2 regions of the Labrys sp. LIt4 genome follow, and region 2 is predicted to be linked to the other one. Evidence: riboswitches for the same ligand, from Rfam matches in the RefSeq annotation. Region 2 holds a riboswitch; the other holds the start of a gene.
What was found. Region 2 has a riboswitch for thiamine pyrophosphate ahead of thiB (thiamine ABC transporter substrate binding subunit). Riboswitches for the same ligand answer to the same signal wherever they lie in the genome.
Positions count from the first base shown of each region.

Region 1 (3,407 bases), on a different contig from region 2:
GCCGATCATCGCCGCGCCGATTCCGGAGGTGATGTGGTCGTAGCCCGGCGCGACATCCGTGGTCAGCGGCCCGAGCGTGTAGAAGGGCGCTTCGCCGCAGGCGGCAAGCTGCTTGTCCATATTCTGCTTGATCTTGTGCATCGGCACGTGGCCGGGACCCTCGATCATCACCTGGCAGCCCTTGTCCCAGGCGATCCTGGTCAATTCGCCCAGGGTCTCCAGTTCGGCGAACTGGGCCGCGTCGTTGGCATCGGCGATCGAGCCGGGACGCAAGCCGTCGCCGAGCGAGAAGGAGACGTCATAGCGGCGCATGATGTCGCAGATGTCGCCGAAATGCTCATAGAGGAAGCTCTCGCGATGGCCGGCCAGGCACCAGCGCGCCATGATCGAGCCGCCGCGCGAGACAATGCCGGTGACGCGGCTGGCGGTGAGCGGCACATGGGCGAGGCGGACGCCGGCATGGATGGTGAAATAATCGACGCCCTGCTCGGCCTGCTCGATCAGCGTGTCCTTGAACACCTCCCAGTCGAGCTTGAGCGGGTCGCCGTCGACCTTCTCCAGCGCCTGGTAGATTGGCACCGTGCCGATCGGCACCGGCGAATTGCGCAGGATCCAGGAGCGGATGTTGTGGATGTTGCGCCCGGTGGAGAGATCCATCACGGTATCGGCGCCCCAGCGCGTGGCCCAGACCAGTTTCTCCACTTCCTCCGCGGCGCCGGAAGTGACGGCGGAATTGCCGATATTGGCGTTGACCTTCACCAGGAAGTTGCGGCCGATCACCATCGGCTCGAGTTCGAGATGGTTGATATTGGCGGGCAGGATGGCGCGCCCCAGGGCGATCTCGTCGCGCACGAATTCCGGCGTAACGAATTCAGGAATGGCCGCGCCGAAGTCCTCGCCGTCCGCACGGCGCTCGGCTGCGCCGTCAAGGGCTTTCTCGCGGGCGAGGTTCTCACGGAAGGCGGCATAGACCATCTCCTCGGTGACGATGCCGGCCCTGGCGAATTCATACTGGGTGACCCGCTGGCCGTCGGCGCCGCGGCGCAGCTTGCGTGTCGCCGGGCAGGGGGCCACCAGCCTGTCGGCGGAGACATTGCCATTGTCCTCGGGCCTGACGGCCCGGCCCTCGATCGCGCCGAATCCGCGGGCGGCGATCCAGTCTTCGCGCAGGGTCGGCAGGCCCTGCTTCAAATCTATGCTGGCATTGTCCTCGGTATAGGGGCCGGAGGGGTCGTAGACGCGGATGGGGGCGAGCGAAGCATCGCTCAGCGCGATCTCGCGGAAGGGCACCCGCATCCGGGGATGCGAAGCGGGAGCCGCATAGACTTTGCGGGAGCCGGCGATCGGCCCCGTGGTCACGCTTTGCGGCGCCGCGATCTTGTTCTTGGGATTTTGGATGTTCATGGATCTCCTCCTCGTTGCGAGTCATGGAGATCCGGGGCGACGATTGTCTGGGCCGAACCGGCGTCTCAGCCGGCTCCGGGACTTTAGCCAAATAGAATGGCAGAAGCCCTGTTCCCGTCCCTTCGCCGGCATGACCCGGATCAGGTTCGAAGGGTTCGGCTCTCGGCCATCTCAGCCCCGCTCGCGCAGGACACCCCTCGGAACGGGTTCAAGGTTAGACCTGGAATCGGGCTGCGTCCAGAGGGAAGGATTGTCGCATTATGTTGGAAGATCGAAAGGCTGCCTTTTCGGCGATCGTCACGTCGGCGCGCCGGTGTCGCCGGCATCGAAGTCGTCCATCGTGGATGCGCCGAGTTTCCTGAAACCCATTTCCGACCGTCCCCTTTGGTTGACAGGGCCCCGGCCGTCGGGGAAGCTGCCGCAAAAGGCGCCTGAGCGCCGGCACGATTGGGGGAGGAAGCGCCATGACCATCGGCCTTCGGGGCAAGCAGGCGACGAAGATCACGGCCGCCGAAGCGGCGGCGCTGGTCAAATCGGGCATGTGGCTCGACTATGGCTTCGGCCTGACTCAGCCCGATGCGTTCGAGGTCGCCCTTGCCGCCCGGCGCGATGAGCTCCATGACGTCAAGATCCGCCACTGCCTCACCATGCGCCCGCGCGCCACGCAGGAATGCGACCCCAATGGCGAGCATTTCGGCTGGTTCAACTGGCATTTCTCCGGCTATGACCGCAAGCAGCACGATGCCGGGCGCTGCAATTACATCCCGTTCAATTTCGGCGAGGCGCCTGACTTCTACCGCCGTTTCATCGATCCCGTCGATGTCGCGGTGATCAAGACCGCGCCGATGGATGCCGAGGGCTATTTCAACTTCGGCGGCGGTGCCACCTATGTCGAGGCCATTCTCGAGCGGGCGCGCACGGTGATCGTCGAAGTCAACGAAGACCTGCCCTATGTCTATGGCGAGGGCAACGCCATCCATGTCAGTTCGGTCGACCATATCATCGATGGCGACGGCCAGAAGACGCCCGAGATCGGCAATCCCGAGCCGAGCGAGATCGACCGGGCGGTTGCCGCGCGCATCGTCGAGGAGATCGACGACGGCGCCTGCCTGCAGATCGGCATCGGCGGCATGCCCAATGCCGTCTGCACCATCCTCAAGGACAGCGGCATCCGTGATCTCGGCATCCATACCGAGATGATGACGGACGGCATCGTCTCGCTCTACGATGCGGGCCTGGTGACCGGCGCGCGCAAGACGATCGACCAGGGCTGCGCCGCCTTCACCTTCGCGGCCGGTTCACGCCGTCAATATGAGGCGATCAACCGCAACCCGCATTTCAAGTCCTATCCGGTCGATTACACCAATCTGCCGCACAACATCGCCAAGAACGACAACGTCGTATCGATCAACAACACCACGCAGATGGACCTGCAGGGCCAGGCGGCTTCCGAGAGCGACGGCCATCGCCATATCAGCGGCACCGGCGGCCAGCTGCAGTTCGTGCGCGGCGCCTACGCCTCCAAGGGCGGCAAATCCTTCCTATGCATGTCCTCGACCTTCGACAAGCGCGGCGATCGCCGCAGCCGGATCGTGCTCAATCTCACGCCGGGCAATGTGGTGACCACACCGCGCACGGACGTGATGTATGTCGTTACGGAATATGGCATAGCCAACCTCAAGGGACGTTCGGTGGCCGAGCGCGCCAAGGCGCTGATCGGCCTCGCTCATCCCGACTTCCGGGAGGGCCTGGAACGCGAGGCCCGCGAGAACGGCCTGATCCCGCGCTTCTGCTACGGCATGGTGTGAGTGGTTTTCGGGTGCGCGGGCATCTTGCCCGCTCCTGGAAACGCTCGCTCGCGGAGAGGAAGAGGCGGGCGAGAGGTCCGCGCACCCGGGAAAGAGGCCTCGCTTGGCACTCTTCCTCGCCTGCCCTAACTTGCCCAGCTTCCGAATGAGGACGTTTTCATGACGCAAGCCATTGACCGGGTCCGGCAGGCCCTG
Region 1 covers NZ_JAGIPY010000016.1:13,829-17,235, forward strand. The annotation lists gene thiC (phosphomethylpyrimidine synthase ThiC) at 1-1,404, opposite strand, end outside; TPP riboswitch at 1,505-1,612, opposite strand; gene J8I29_RS23660 (acetyl-CoA hydrolase/transferase C-terminal domain-containing protein) at 1,869-3,212, shown strand; gene J8I29_RS23665 (YbaK/EbsC family protein) at 3,372-3,407, shown strand, end outside.
Region 1: it holds a riboswitch for thiamine pyrophosphate, as region 2 does, so the genes downstream of both, thiC (phosphomethylpyrimidine synthase ThiC) here and thiB (thiamine ABC transporter substrate binding subunit) in region 2, are expected to answer to the same signal.

Region 2 (3,407 bases):
AGGCCGCCAGCCGCCAATGCTCTCCCGGCACGGCTTCCAGCGCCGCGAGGAATATCCGGCTCGCAAAGGCGCCATTGAAGAAGACGTGCACCAGCAGGATGCCGGCGAGCCCGTAGAGCGAGATGGCCGGCAGGCCGATGGCGCCCAGCACGGCATTGGCAATGCCGGCCCGGCCATAGATGCCGGCAAAGGCGAACACGGCGACGATCGAGGGCAGCGCGGCCGCGACCCCGAATAGGGCCAGCAGCAGCCGGCGCCCCGGAAATTGCCGACGCGCCAGCGCCAGGGCGACCAGCGCCCCGAACGAAAGCGAGAGCAAGGTGGAGAGCAGCGCCTGATAGACGGTGAAACCGGCGATCGCGACGAGATAGCCGACATTGCCCTGCCAGGCATCGCCGCCAGCCGAGAGGAACAGGCTGGCGAGCGCGACAAGCACGAGCGCGGCAAGGCCGCCGAGGAGAATCAGGCCGGGCATCGAGGACGAGGCAGCAAGCGCCTTTTCACATCCATCCTCACTTCGCCAAGGCGGCCAGCCACTCGTCGATCCAGGCCTTGCGGTTCTCGGCGAGCTTGGCCGGATCGGCCATCAGGGCCTTGGCTGGAACGGCAACGGCCTTGAAGCTTTCCGGCAGGCCGGCGGCCGGCGTCCTCGCCGGATACATCCAATTGGTCTCGGGCAGGACGGCCTGGGCCTCGTCGGAAAGCAGGAAGGCGAGGAACTGGCGTCCGAGTTCCTGCTGCTTGGAACTCGCGATCAAACCGGCGACCTCGACCTGGGTCTGGTGCCCCTCAGGGAACATCGCGGCCTTGTAGTTGGTCTTCTTCTCGGCGCCGATGTGATAGGCGGGCGAGGTCGAATAGGAGAGCACCATGTCGGCCTCCCCCTTCAGGAAGAGGCCATAGGCTTCCGACCAGCCCGAGGTGACCGTGACGATGCGGGGCTTCAGCGATTTCCAGGCATCGGGGGCCTTATCGCCGTAGACGGCCTTGATCCAGGCGAGCAGGCCGAGGCCGGGCGTCGAGGTACGCGGATCCTCGATCACCAGCTTGGGGCCGTTCTTGTCGTCGACAAGGTCCTTCAGGCTGGCCGGCGGGGTCTTGAGCTTGTCGCTGTCATAGACGAAGGCGAAATAGCCCCAGTCATAGGGAATGAAGGTCTTGTTGGTCCAAGGCTCGGGCAAGGAGAGCTTCTCGGCTGCCACGCCATGCGGCGCGAACAGCCCGGACTTTTCCGCCTCACCCATCAGGTTGTCATCGAGCCCGACGACGACGTCGGCCTTGGTCGAGGCCCCTTCGAGTTTCAGCTTGGCGAAGAGAGCGCCGCCGTCATCGGCGGTTACATAGGCCAGCCTGCAGCTGCACTTGGCCTCGAAGGCAGTCTGCAGCGGTTTTCCGGGACCATATTCGCCGGAGAAGCTCTCATAGGTGTAGACGGTAAGCACCGGCTTGTCCTGCGCCGAGGCCGTGGTGGCGACGGTGGCCAGTGCGAGAGCGGCGAGCAGTTTCCTCAGCATAGCGTCCTCCATGTCGAAAACGGTTCGATACGGACGACGGCGGCGAAGAACATCGAGGTGAAGCCGGACGCTTCGAAGCTCATCCCTCCGCCGGCACGACCCGGATCAGGTTCGATGGGTTAGAGGCAGCTTACGGCCACCGTCTTCTCAGCCCTCGCGGGCACCCCATGAGACGATTCCCGTGTTAGCGCTTTCCCGGAGCAAGGGAAAGTCCGTTTTGCGGAGGCCGGCCGTTCCCAGACAAGGCACGCTGGAGATGCGCCGATGCGACCGAGCCGCCCGCTCAGGCTCGAACCGTGGCGATGTCCCGCCCGGCTGCCCATTCCTGCAGGTCGGAGCGCTTGAGCGCATGCGCCATCATGTCCGGGAACTGATCGGGCGTGCATGCGAAGACCGGGCAGCCGAGCGACGCGAATTTCTGGGCATGATTGGCATCGAAGCCCGGACGTCCATCGTCGGACAAGGCGAGCAGCACGACGAGATTGACGCCGCTGGCCACCAGCGCCGCCGCCCGCCCGAGCATCTCTGCGGCATTGCCCCCTTCATAGAGATCGGTAATCAGGACGAGATGGGTCTTGGCCGGCTGGGAGACGAGGCCCTGGCAATAGGCCAGCGCCGCGTTGATGTCCGTACCCCCGCCGAGTTGCACGCCGAACAGCACCTCGACGGGGTCGGCGAGGTCCTCCGACAGATCGATGATCTGGGTATCGAAACAGACGAGCTTGGTCTCGATCACCGGCAGCGAAGCCATCACCGCCGCGAAGATCGAGGAGTAGACGACGGACGTCGCCATCGAGCCCGACTGGTCCACGCAAAGGATGACCTGATCGAGTTCGGCCTTCGTCCTTGTCTGCCGGGCATGGCCCACCAGCCGTTCGGGCACCACGGTCCTGTACTGTTCCTGCCAATGACGCAGATTGGCCGTGATGGTGCGCGGCCAGTCGATATCGTTGTAGCGCGGCCGGCTCGTCCGCTTGCCGCGCGTGACGGCGCCGCGGATGGTCTCGGCCGTGGCATGGGCGAGGCGCTTCATCAACTCATCGACCACCTTCTTCACCACCATGCGGGCAGTGTCCCTGGTCTTGTCCGGCATGGCCGAGCGCAAGCTGATGAGATCGGCGACCAGATGGACATCCGCCTCGAGCGTGGCGAGAAATTCCGGCTCCAGCATCATCGCCTTGAGATTGAGGCGCTCGAAGGCATCGCGCTGGATCACCTGCACCACGGAGGTGGGAAAGAACTCGCGGATATCGCCGAGCCAGCGCGCCACCCGCGGGGCCGAACCGCCCAGTCCCCCGCGCCGGCCGGGCGCGCCCTTGCCGCCCTCGTCACGGCCATAGAGGGCCGAAAGCGCGCGATCCATGCGGACATCGTCGGGCGACAGATCGGCATCGTCGTCCCCGCCCAAAGCCAGGCGCCAGCGCCGGCGCCGTTCGCCAGGGGAACCTACGGCACCGGCCGCTTCTCCCTCGATGTCGTCGTCCCTCTCATCGGACATGGGTGTCGAGCCCCAGAATTGAGGTGAGCAGCGGCAGGGCTGCAGCAAAGCCCGGGGCGGAAAGATCGTCCCCCGACCGTTTCGGCGCTATATGCCGTCCCGAAGTTGCCCTCGCCACCTCCGCCATCAAGCGCCGGCGCTCGCTGACGCCGAACCCCGAAAAGGCCCGGCGCAGCATCGGCAGCACTTCGGTGAAATCCGTCGATTCTTGCTGAGTGAGCCAATCGTCCACCAGCGCGAACAAGGCCGGATCCTGCAGGATGACCTCGGCGCTGTTGCCGAGAAAGCCCTCCAGCCATTGCCCCGCCGCCTTGGGCGCGTTGCCCGGCGACAACGCTCGCGCGAAGCCGGTCGCGGCCTCGTCTTCTCCCAGAGCGGAGCGATCATAAAGCCGC
Region 2 covers NZ_JAGIPY010000002.1:234,539-237,945, reverse strand. The annotation lists gene J8I29_RS04015 (ABC transporter permease subunit) at 1-475, opposite strand, end outside; gene thiB (thiamine ABC transporter substrate binding subunit) at 513-1,514, opposite strand; TPP riboswitch at 1,580-1,692, opposite strand; gene J8I29_RS04005 (VWA domain-containing protein) at 1,798-3,012, opposite strand; gene J8I29_RS04000 (DUF5682 family protein) at 3,002-3,407, opposite strand, start outside.